Regions from separate parts of the Bacillus sp. AFS017336 genome, predicted to be linked through region 1. Evidence: riboswitches for the same ligand, from Rfam matches in the RefSeq annotation. Region 1 holds a riboswitch; each other region holds the start of a gene.
What was found. Region 1 has a riboswitch for thiamine pyrophosphate ahead of CN601_RS02325 (thiamine phosphate synthase). Riboswitches for the same ligand answer to the same signal wherever they lie in the genome.
Positions count from the first base shown of each region.

Region 1 (4,267 bases):
TGGATCAGGCAATAATGATTTGTCACAACCAATTACTTCTACCTTTATCATATCGCACAAGCCTGACGCTTTTGCTAATCTTGCAATTCTAACAGCCTCTTCAGCAGTTTTTGCACCAGCTGTATTTGGTAATAATTTATATTTTGCTAGATTTAATTGTTCTAGAAAATTAGGCTGTGATTCTTCAAAAATATTCATTCTTCTAACAGCGAAAGTAAGGATCTCCGCTTCCGAAACTTCAACTGCTTCTTTTTGTACTTCAAAGGAAGGGTATTTACCTGTTCCTAATAATAATCTTGAGTGAAATGAATGATTTCCTATTTTCAACATGATTAACCTCCACCTACAAAATGTATTAATTCTACCTGATCCCCATTAAAGAGATGAGTTAAAGCATACTGCTCTTTATAAATAATTTCTTCATTTACCTCGACAATAACGATTCGGTTTTCTAGCTGGTATTCATTAAGTAAATCTTGAATTGTAAAAGTTTTACTCGAAACTTCTACGTTCTTTCCGTTTAATCTTATTTCCAAGTGTTTTACACCTCACAAACATTTAAATTAACGACTAACTTTAAACGCCTCAATCCAGTCTCTATCAACTTTCCTTTTAAGAATCATATCCCGAATTAATTTTCCAGTTGCTGGTGCAAGTAATATACCATTTCGAAAATGGCCGGTTGCAAATAGGATTTGATCATCTTCAGGGTGCATGCCAATAAAAGGATTATGATCAAGTGTTCGCGGTCTTAGTCCCGCCCAAAATGAATCAATTTTCATATCTTCAATTTCGGGAAGCATTTTTTTAGCACTTTGTATTAATGATTCAATGCCACCTAAGCTAGGGTTTTCATCCCATTCGTTATCAACCATCGTAGCCCCGATGACAAGGCGGCCGTCATTTCTTGGAACAATATAGTTTTGTTCATGAAAAAGAGTATGCTTTAATGCTACTTTTTCGCTTTTTACGGAAATGCATTCACCTTTAACAGGAATAATTTCATGATTTAACCCTAGCTGTGCAAACAAGGTATTACTCCAAACGCCACTTGCAACTACAATGTTTTTGGCTTCAAACTCACCGTTTGTTGTTTTAAGTAAATAATGTGTATCAGTTTTTTGAATCCCAAATACATGAGTATATTCGAAAATAGAAGCCCCTAAAATCTGAGCACTTTTGGAAAATGCATTACAAACAGAAACAGGTAATACATTTACGTCATCCTCAATATAGGCTGCGCCAATTATGTTTGGATGGATGCCGGGGATCTGTTTTTTTAACTCCGCATGGTTATACCAAAGTGCTGAAGTTTGAGTGAGTAGTGGTGTTAATTGTTTTTTTTCTAAGTCGGTATAAGCTAGTTTGAATATGCCACCTTTTTTAAGTTCAATATCAATACCGCTTAATTCTTTCAACTCTTCTTGAAGGTGAAAATAAGATAGCTGGCTACTTCTAGCAAAAGTAAAAAATGACTCGGACTGATCCCACTCGGAATGGGCACCGAGCATCCCCGCAGCTGCCTTTGTCGTTTTTTGACCAACTTGATGTCCTTCTAAAACTGCGACATTAATGTTTTCTTTCGCTAGATAATAAGCAATGGAACAACCAATAATGCCACCCCCAATTACGACGACATCAAATCTCTTGTTCATAAGTCAGTTTACACCTTTCAAAATATTGCAGCGCAGCATCTAGTGGGTTTCGAGAAGAGAAGATTCCAGACATTACAGCTATGCCATCAATCTTGTTCTCCTTTAAAACTTGGATATGCTCAGGCAATATACCGCCTACTGCGTAGATTGGTATAGTCAGAGTTTTTTTCATTTCGGGTATGATTTCAATCCCATTTGGAGTTAGACCAGCTTTACACTTTGTTTCAAAACAATGACCGTAAAGGGCATAATCAGCCTGATCACTTTCAGCTTGGATTGCTTCAGTAAGCGTGTGGACTGATTTTCCTACTCGTAAGTTAGGAAAATATTCTTTTACATCAACAAGAGGAAGGCCATGTCCCGGTAAGTGTATATTTGATAGATTTGCGAAAATAGCAATATCTAAACGATCATTTAAAACGATTTTCTTCATATCGACTTTGTTCATTTTTAGTAGATTTAATAGTGATATTATTTCGATCGGTTTTTTTGATTTCTCGCGAATATGTACATAGTCGACTACATCGATTATTTGAATAATTTTGGAAGCAAGTACTTCGATTGAGTGCTGATCATCTGTAATTGCAATAAGTTCCATGCTCCAGCCTCTTTCATTAACAAAATTTTTTCAAACAAAAAAAACCACTTTCCTAAAAAAAGAAAGTGGTTACATTGCACACAAAATAAATAGAGAATGCGCCACTTTCCTACGCAGGTACTAGCCTGTTCAGGTTTTAAGGGTTTAAAAGTAACTACTCTATTCTCAGCCCTTATCAAGGGATCCCCTAGTGATGAATCTGTATGAAAATTAATCTTAGCATAGCATATAAAAAATAATATTCAATACTAAAATTTTTTTTACCTGTCCAAATATTTACCATAAATTGGGCTTGAAGCATAATGAAATCAAGTATTTAGACGAGTATAAAAAATACTAATAATTTTTTGAAATGAACGTTTCTGTAAAAATTTAGGAAATAAAAGCATTTACATTTTAAACTTGTGGGTTTATATTTAGTGTGAACAATTTAATCGTTAGACTAGGGGTGTCCAATTAGTTGGGCTGAGAGAGAAACGCATTTAAGTTTCTTAACCCTCAGGACCTGATCTGGTTCATACCAGCGTGGGGAAGTTAGAAATTTCTCATTAATGATGTCTAATCGTTAATGTAGTTTTGCTAACATTTTGCCGGGTCTTAAATATAAGATCCGGCTTTTTTCATGCTTAAAATGGATTGGATTTCGTCCTTTTTTAATCATTTAAAAAGGGGAATGAAATCAATGAACAATTCTGTAAATGAAATGAATTTTTCCATCATGTCTAGTTTTTCTGGTAGTAAAAAAGTTTATGTTGAAGGATCTAGACCTGATATTAAAGTACCGATGCGTGAGATTCAATTAAGTCCAACAACGGGTACTTTTGGCGAAGAAGAAAATGCACCAGTTAGAGTATATGACACTAGTGGACCTTACACAGATTCATCTAGCTCAGTTGATATTCGCGAGGGGCTTAAGCCAATCGGACAAAACTGGGTGATTGAGCGAAATGATGTTGAAGAATATGTAGGGCGTGAAGTGAAGCCTGAAGATAATGGATATAAAAAAGAATCAGATAAACATGAGGTTGAAATCTTTAAAGGGTTAAAAAGAAAACCATTGCGTGCAAAGGATAACGGAAATATTACGCAATTGCATTATGCTCGTAAAGGTATTATTACACCTGAAATGGAGTTTATTGCAATTCGAGAAAATAGATCAGCGGAATTTGTTCGTGATGAAGTTGCAAGAGGAAGAGCTGTTATTCCATCGAATATTAATCACCCGGAAAGCGAGCCAATGATTATCGGGCGTAATTTTCATGTGAAAATAAACGCCAATATAGGTAACTCAGCAGTTACTTCCTCAATTGAAGAAGAAGTAGAAAAAATGACATGGGCTACTCGCTGGGGAGCCGATACGATGATGGATCTTTCAACCGGAAAAAATATTCACACAACACGTGAATGGATTATCCGAAATTCTCCGGTACCAGTAGGGACAGTTCCAATTTATCAAGCACTTGAAAAGGTTAATGGAATTGCAGAAGACTTAAGCTGGGAAGTGTTTAGAGACACTTTAATCGAGCAAGCCGAACAAGGAGTAGATTACTTCACGATTCACGCTGGAGTACTATTGCGTTACATTCCATTAACTGCAAAACGAGTGACAGGAATCGTATCTCGTGGTGGGTCTATATTGGCTCAGTGGTGTTTAGCTCACCATAAAGAGAATTTCTTATATACGCATTTTGAGGAAATTTGTGAAATAATGAAGCGCTATGACGTAACATTCTCTTTAGGAGATGGTTTGCGCCCAGGCTCGATCGCCGATGCAAATGACGAAGCACAATTTTCGGAATTAGAAACACTTGGAGAGCTAACAAAAATTGCTTGGAAACATGACGTTCAAGTTATGATTGAAGGCCCGGGACATGTTCCAATGCATTTAATTAAAGAGAACATGGATAAACAACTAGAAATTTGTCAGGAAGCACCTTTTTACACATTAGGTCCACTAACGACAGATATTGCACCTGGTTATGATCATATAACGTCAGCAATCGGTGCAGCAATG
Region 1 covers NZ_NUCO01000006.1:30,961-35,227, reverse strand. The annotation lists gene CN601_RS02340 (thiazole synthase) at 1-330, opposite strand, end outside; gene thiS (sulfur carrier protein ThiS) at 333-536, opposite strand; gene thiO (glycine oxidase ThiO) at 564-1,655, opposite strand; gene CN601_RS02325 (thiamine phosphate synthase) at 1,639-2,253, opposite strand; TPP riboswitch at 2,343-2,452, opposite strand; TPP riboswitch at 2,688-2,802, shown strand; gene thiC (phosphomethylpyrimidine synthase ThiC) at 2,936-4,267, shown strand, end outside.

Region 2 (4,267 bases), on a different contig from region 1:
AACGGTGCAAAGAATGACCCAATTGTATATAAGAATCCTTCATATTTTTCAATTGGGAAAATCACCGCTAATATTGTTCCGATTGCCGTAACGATCAGCGCTATATGTTTTCCATTTAGTTTTGGAAAAATGGTTGTAACTGATATCCCAGCTGAATAAGCATCCATGAAAGTTGTTGTAACAGTCGCTAAAACAACGATACCAACTGCGAATAGGCCTAAATTTGCACTCATTAAAACAGCTACTGGATCTACTTCATTAAATGCTAACGCTGCCCCTAGTCCAATAATATACATCCATGAACTTCCAAACATATAACCTATGAAACTACCAATTGCCCCGTCTTTTGTAGTTTTCGCGAATCGAGTATAGTCACTAATTAATGGGATCCACGATAATGGCATAATGACTGATAATTCAACTGCTTCGCCAAAAGATAATCCTGATGTACTTGGTTGAGTAAGAATATTATCGCTTTTAAAAATAACAAAGCATAATACAATCGTTAAAACGAATAGTAAACAAACTGCTATACTATTAAGTTTTTTTGAAGCATTTTGTCCAAAGTACAACCAGATTGCTATTAGCACTCCGATTACTAAACACCAAACCCAAAGGTGATTAAAATGATAGTCATTTTTTGTAACGATATTGATTGAACGAGCTCCTGTTAAGATCATAATGGCCGTCCAGCCAAGCAACTGTAATACATTTAAAATTGAAAACAAGTAACTACCATAGCTACCAAATGAAATTTTTGTAGATTCCATTGCAGATAATCTTTGCTGAGACCCAATTACACCACCTAAAACAAGTAAAAGTGTTCCTATTAAATGTCCTACTAAAATAGCAGTTAAACCTTTAGTAAAACCTAATGGAGCCACTAATGCCCCCGTCATGATTTCCGCTACTGATACCGCAGCACCAAACCAAAGCGTCGTAAAATTCCACTTTGTCATTTTTGCATTTTGATTAGACATGTTGAACTCCTGCCTTTTCATACAATGAGTAGAAGTGATGGACAGGACCTACCCCTTTTCCGATTGAGAAGGAATGTTGAATCGCTAATGTTATATAGTTTTTTGCTTCTCTAATTGCCTCATTTAATTCAAGTTCATTTGCTAAATTAGATGTAATTGCTGAAGATAAAGTACATCCAGTACCATGGGTATTAATTGTATTGATTCTAACGCTATTAAAACTAGTAAACTCCTCACCATTAAAGCAAATATCCGTTGCTTCACCTTCTAGATGTCCACCTTTTACAAGGACATTTTTTGCACCTAATGAATGAATTTGTATAGCAGCTTCTTTCATTTCTTCAATCGTCGTAATTTTTCTTCCAGTAATAACTTCTGCCTCAGGAAGATTCGGTGTGATAACAGTTGCTAACGGAATCAATTCTTGAATTAAAGCTTCCTTAGCATCTGGACTTAATAAGTCAAATCCGCTCTTAGAAACCATAACTGGATCAACTACAATATGCTTTGGTTTATATTGCTTTAGTTTTTCAGCTATCACTTTAATCGTATCGATTTGTGATACCATACCAATTTTTACTGCATCTACTTCGATATCCGTAAATATTGCATCTAATTGACTCGCAATAATCTCTGGTGTCATATCTTGAACCGCAAAAACTCCTTGCGTATTTTGAGCAGTTACTGCTGTTATTACACTCATTCCAAAAACACCATGAGCTGAAAACGTCTTTAAATCTGCTTGAATTCCAGCACCACCACTTGAATCAGATCCGGCTATTGTTAATACTTTCTTCAATGTTCTTCCCCCTATTTAATGAATAGAACTCTTTTGATCTTACAGATAGAAGATGAAACTTGATTTTAAATACAAAAAAGCACAAATCCCATAAGGACTTGTGCTCGAACAAATCAATGTTATGAATACAAAAATGTATTCTACCGTTCACTTTCCTACGCTGGCATTATCCAGATCAGGTTAAAGGGTCAAAGACTATTCGTGTCTCAATCTCAGCCGACCATTTACGGCACCCCTAGTACTATTCAATTATTTAAATTAATTACTTTATCATCTTAATTAATACTTATACTTTATTCAAGTATTTAGACCAGTTTACTTTAAATTTTATCTTTAAAGAACACTCTACTATTATTTTGAATAATTAGCTGTATCACAATTTGAACTACAAGTTTTTGCGATTGAACAAGAGCCACATTTACCTTTTTTTGTTTTCTTTACATATCGTAAAAGTGTCCACCCTGCATATCCAAAAATAAGAGCTCCTATTAAAATATTGACAACCATAAGTAGATACCCCTTTCTCTAATAGCCTAAGAGTCTTCCAACTTGATAGATAATTAGCGCTAATATATAGGCAATAACTAATGCATAACCAACTGAGAAATACGTCCATTTAGCTGAACCTGTCTCTTTACGAATTGTCGCAACAGTTGCAAGACATGGTACATACAATAAGACAAAAACCATAAAGCTAAAAGCAGAAAGTGCAGAAAACTGCGTTGCCAATATTCCTTGTAAAGAATTCGCATTTGGCACGTGATAAATAATATTCATAGCAGATACAACAACTTCTTTAGCTAAAAATCCCGTTAGTAAAGAAGCACCCGCTTGCCATGTTCCAAATCCTAAAGGTGCAAGTATTGGAGTTAAGATGCCCCCAATCATTGCTAAAAAGCTATCATCCATAGAAACACCGAAACCACTTGGTCCCATATAAGATAATAACCAAATTACTACAGAACCACCAAAAATAAACGTACCAGCTTTTCGAATAAACCCTTTACCTTTATCCCAAGTGCTTCTAAACAAAGCTTTACCTTGTGGCATACGGTACGGTGGGAGTTCTACGACAAATAATGAAAACTCACCCTTTAATATAGTAGATGAAAAAACCTTAGCTAATATTAATGCAACTACTATTCCAAGTATATACAGTGAAAATACAACTATTGCTTGATTTTTCGCGAAAAACGCTCCAACGAATAGTGCATATACCGGTAAACGCGCCGAACAAGACATTAATGGTGTTAACAAAATCGTGAGCAGTCTCTCTCTAGGCTGTTCAATTGTTCTGGCAGCCATTACTCCAGGTACATTACAACCAAATCCAATAATCATTGGAATAAATGCTTTTCCGGTTAAACCAACCATTTCCATCGAACGATCCATTACTAAAGCCGCACGAGACATATATCCAAAATCTTCAAGGAATGAAATTAGTAAAAACAAAATAAAAATTTGTGGAACAAAGACTAAAACTCCACCAACACCAGCAACAATACCATCAAGAATAACTGCTTTTATAAAACCAGATGCATGAATTACATTTAAGCCGTTTGTAAGCCAGTCTGTCACAGGTCCTGATAAAAACCCATCTAATGCGTCAGATAATGGTAACCCTAACCAATCAAAAGTAAGCTTAAACATTAAAAACATCGTCGCTAAGAAAATAGGAATACCCAAAATTGGATGTGTTACAAATCGATCGATCCGATCAGTTAATGTAACTGCTTCATTCGATTCTTTCTCTACAGATTTACCAATTAACTGTGATATCACTTCTTTTCTTGCTGAATAAATCCACTTAGAAGGTGCTACACCATGTTCACTACTTAATTGTTCCTCTGTTAATTTAATGATTTCGCCAATTTTACTAAAATCGTAAGATGAAGATATAAATTCTATTACTTCTTTATTACCCTCTAGAATTTGTATTGCAGTCCATCTTTTAGGAATAGTTAAGGTTGAAGGTAATAGCGTCATAATATTTTTAATACCATCTTCAATAATTTTTCCATAATCAATTTCAAACTCAACTTCGGCTTGAGGAATAGTCGCTAGTATTTCATTTACTTCGTCTGTTCCCTTACCCGATCTAGCATCAATTGGAATAACTGGTACTTTTAATATCTTTGAGATACTAGAAGGATCAATTGAAATCCCTCTCCTTTTAGCAACGTCAACCATATTTAGACCAATAATCATTGATTTATTAAACTCTAGAAGTTGAAGAGTTAGCATTAAATTTCTCTCTAATTGAGCAGCGTCAACTATATTTATCATCCCATCAAATGTTTCATTTACAAAAAAATGTGAAACAACGGCCTCATCCTTTGAAAGAGGGCTTAGAGAATAAATACCTGGTAAATCAATTAAATTTCCAAGTTTATTTTTTATAGTCCCTACCTTTTTTTCAACAGTAACCCCACTCCAATTTCCTACGTATTGGTATGTACCTGTTAAATTATTAAATAGAGAAGTTTTT
Region 2 covers NZ_NUCO01000030.1:39,561-43,827, reverse strand. The annotation lists gene cytX (putative hydroxymethylpyrimidine transporter CytX) at 1-980, opposite strand, end outside; gene thiD (bifunctional hydroxymethylpyrimidine kinase/phosphomethylpyrimidine kinase) at 973-1,779, opposite strand; TPP riboswitch at 1,915-2,026, opposite strand; gene CN601_RS17805 (FeoB-associated Cys-rich membrane protein) at 2,131-2,286, opposite strand; gene feoB (ferrous iron transport protein B) at 2,305-4,267, opposite strand, start outside.
Region 2: it holds a riboswitch for thiamine pyrophosphate, as region 1 does, so the genes downstream of both, thiD (bifunctional hydroxymethylpyrimidine kinase/phosphomethylpyrimidine kinase) here and CN601_RS02325 (thiamine phosphate synthase) in region 1, are expected to answer to the same signal.

Region 3 (4,267 bases), on a different contig from region 1:
TAATTTTGGTAGTACTCCAAAACCGAACCAAATAATTAAAAGTGGTGCCAATACAATAATTGGTACATTTTGCGAAAGAATTAATAATGGATAAAAAGCTTTTTTTACACCTGGTATTAAATGCAATAGAAACGCTATTAAAAGTCCTAGTAAGCTCCCTATTAACAATCCGATAATCGTTAATTGAATTGTAGAAGTTATATGTGGAAGTAAAGAATCCAAAGAATGAATTCCTTCTTTAAAGATTGCAATTGGTCCTGGCAATAGCCAAGGCTCTATTTTCCAAATTTTAATACTGAGCTGCCAACAGATTAAAAAAAGCAGGATGACAACAAATGGCTGCCATCCTTTCATATTTTTTCGTTTCATTAACGGTACTTCTCCGTTAACACATCCATTGTAATCCCTTGTGGTTGATAAAGGATTTTCATTTGAGTTATAACATTGTGGCAACCTATTTCGATCATTCTTTCATTCATTTTTTGAACAACTTGTAATAATTCATTCAAATCACCTTCCATTGTTGTTTCCAATGGTTGTACTTGATATTTCACACCTGATTCATCAATAATCTTAATCGCTTCATCAACTGCAGGAATGACATCCTCAATATTATTTGTTTTTGGTATTATTTGAACACTCATTAATGTAGTTTTCATTTTTACTCCTCCTTATTTTGGTAAGAATTCATTTGTAAAAGCTTCTTCTGGCTTAAATTTACCTTCTAATAATTTATTTTCAGCTAAAAAATCTGCATAGTTTTTCCAAACCGTTAACTTTTGCTCACCCCAACGATTTGCATCGTCTTTATATTTAGATGCTAACCACTCTTGGCTTTTTTCTACTAATTTTTTATCTAGATCTGGATTATCTTTAAGTAAAATCGCTGCAGCTTCCTTCGGGTTATCAATCGCAAAGTTATATCCTTTGGATGCAGCGGCAACAAACGCTTTTACTACTTTTGGGTTTTTACTAATCATTTTTTCGTTTGTAGCTAATACTGGCGTATAGTAATCTAGTTTTTTACTATAATCTGTTAAATAAATCATATTTAACTTCTCTCCACGAAGCTCAGCTTCAATACCTGTCCATCCTTGATAAATCCAAGCAAAGTCGATATCTCTTTTTACAGCTGTAAAGAAATCAGCATCGCCCATATTAACGATATTTAACTTATTAACATTCGCATGTTCTTCTGACATAAGTGATTTTAAAACGGCTTTTTCAACCGGTGAACCCCATCCACCATATGTTTTACCAACGAAATCTTTTGGAGACTTAATTTCTTTTTTCGCAGGCGATGCAAAACCAGAAGTATTATGTTGAATAACTGCTGCAATTGAAACAAGTGGTACATTTTGAACTCTAGCCTGTGTAATTGACTCTTGATAAGAAACGCCAAAATCCGCTTTACCTGAAGCAACTAATTGATCTGCTCCTGTTTCTCCTGGACTGATAATATCTACATCAAGTCCTTGTTCCTTAAAATATCCTTTTTCTTTCGCAACAAATAGCCCCGTATGATTTGTATTTGGTGTCCAATCTAGTACGACAGTCACCTTTTTTAATTGCTTGCCCTTTCCACTAGTCGCGGTTTTACTTTGACCACACCCAGTTAACATTAAACAAATAGCTACTAAAAAAACTACTAATCTTTTCATTTACTAATACTCCCTTTTGTTTTTGGTTTATACAAAAAGAAAACGCCCGGATAATAACCCGGGCGTTAATGCGCTGTAAAAAACATATCTAAAAGGAGATACTGTTCCCTACGCTGGCATCACCCAGATCAGGTTCTAAGAGTCAACATCTTAAGGATGTTATCTCAGCCAGCAACACTGGCACCTCCACATTTTTCTCATATAAACTTTTCATCATAAATATAACAGATAATGATTGAATTTACGAACTATTTTTAACTTGCGCTTAATTGTTTTAATAGTCTGTTAATACAAGCTATTTAACGATAAGATTTTGTCATACTTTAAATGAGATTATTAAACAAAAATATCATTTCTTATAGTAAAATCTTACTTGAATATCGAATATACTACATCATCAAATTATGATTAAAATGAGGGGATTTTTTGAATAAACCAATCGGAGTCATTGACTCAGGAGTTGGGGGCTTAACAGTTGCCAAACAAATTATAAGACAATTACCTAAGGAAGATATAGTATACCTAGGCGATACTGCTAGATGCCCATATGGATCACGACCATATGAGGAAATCAGGGAATTCACTTGGGAAATGACTAATTTTCTTTTAGAAAAAGACATAAAAATGTTAGTCATCGCCTGCAATACTGCCACTTCAGTAGTATTAAGTGAAATGAGAGAAAAACTTCAAATCCCAGTAATAGGTGTTGTGCACCCTGGTGCCAGAGCTGCTCTAAAATTATCACAAAATGATCAGATTGGTGTAATTGGCACTAACGCTACTATTAATAGCAAAGCCTATCATTCCGCACTAAAACGAATTAATGAAAAAGTAATAATTGAAGGCTTGGCTTGCCCAGAATTTGCCGGAATCGTTGAAAACGGCGATTACAATAAACCAGAAATTTTTGAAATCGTTAGAAATACTCTTTCACCGCTATTAGATTCAAAAATTGATACATTAATACTAGGTTGTACCCATTACCCTTTATTAAGCCCAATCATCCAAAAGTTGATGGGACCTTCTATTCAGCTCATCAGCTCAGGCGATGAAACTGCATTAGAAGTAAGTGCAATACTCGATCAACAAAATATTTTATCTAATTCCGAAAACACTATACATGAATTTTATACAACTGGAGATCCAATCGTTTTTAGTAAAATAGCTTCCTCTTTGTTCCAAGAGCCTTTGGAAAATGTAAAACATATAAAACTATAAGAGTTCTAAATTGAACTCAATAAAAAAGAAAACCAACAAAGTATACATTTGTTGGTTTTTGTATTTTTAAATTGCAAAGGCTCATCAATTTAATAAAATTTATTCTTTTGTATTACTTGAAAAATAATCTTTCAACATCGCATTATTCTTTACAATATCATCTAATGTATATTGATCTAATACTTGTAAAAATTGATCCAATGCGTTATTAAATATATGTTTTAAAGAACAAACAGGCGTAATAACACAAGTACCGCCATGCTCAAAACATTCTACAATATTAAAGTCTTCTTCGGTTTTACGGATTATTTCTCCTATATTTATTTCCGCTGGCAATTTTGCTAAACGAATTCCACCATTTCTGCCACGTATAGTCTCGATATAGCCCATCTTACCTAAATTATAGATTATTTTCATTAAATGGTTTTTAGATATACCATAGGCTTCAGCGATGTCTTTTATATTAACTAATTTTTCACGCGGTTCAGAGGATAGAAATATTAGTACACGAAGAGAGTAATCCGAATAAGTTGTTAAACGCATAACTTGTCCTCACTCATTTATTTTGATTAATCATAGCATAATTGTGAACATTTTTTAAACTTTTATGTAATTTTTCGAAAAAAGTTCAAAAAGATGTATTTAACATATTGCTTTAACCGATATCAAGGACTAAGATAAAGATGTATTTATTATACTACTTTAAAATGTATATAGGGGGATTTACCATGCTTTCTCAAAAAACAATCGATATTATTAAATCAACAGTTCCTGTTTTAGAAGTGTCAGGTACAGAAATCACTTCCGTATTCTATAAAAATTTATTTACAAATCATCCTGAATTATTAAACGTATTCAATCATACGAATCAGCAAAAAGGTAGACAACAAACCGCTCTTGCTAATACTGTTTTAGCTGCAGCTCAAAATATTGATAAACTAGAAACGATTATACCTGTTGTAAAACAAATAGCACAAAAACACCGTAGTCTTTTAGTTAAAGCTGAGCATTATCCAATCGTTGGGCAACACTTACTTGGTGCAATTAAAGAAGTACTTGGTGATGCTGCAACTGAAGAAATACTTGGTGCTTGGGGCGAAGCTTATGGAATTATAGCTCAAGTGTTTATTGATATTGAAAAGGAAATGTATAATGAAGCTGCCACTCAAGAAGGTGGTTGGTCAGAATTTAAAGAGTTTACAGTGATCAATAAAGTAGAAGAAAGTGATGTAATTACATCATTCTACTTAAAACCTAAAGATGGATCTTCAGTTCCTACTTTCCTATCAGGACAATATATTACTGTTCGTTCACAAATTCCAGGTGAAGAGTACTTATCAAATAGACAATATAGTTTATCTGATTCGCCTGGTAAAGAATACTTTAGA
Region 3 covers NZ_NUCO01000022.1:55,399-59,665, forward strand. The annotation lists gene CN601_RS13965 (ABC transporter permease) at 1-369, opposite strand, end outside; gene CN601_RS13970 (thiamine-binding protein) at 369-659, opposite strand; gene CN601_RS13975 (ABC transporter substrate-binding protein) at 672-1,661, opposite strand; TPP riboswitch at 1,750-1,859, opposite strand; gene racE (glutamate racemase) at 2,088-2,879, shown strand; gene CN601_RS13985 (RrF2 family transcriptional regulator) at 2,979-3,422, opposite strand; gene hmpA (NO-inducible flavohemoprotein) at 3,608-4,267, shown strand, end outside.
Region 3: it holds a riboswitch for thiamine pyrophosphate, as region 1 does, so the genes downstream of both, CN601_RS13975 (ABC transporter substrate-binding protein) here and CN601_RS02325 (thiamine phosphate synthase) in region 1, are expected to answer to the same signal.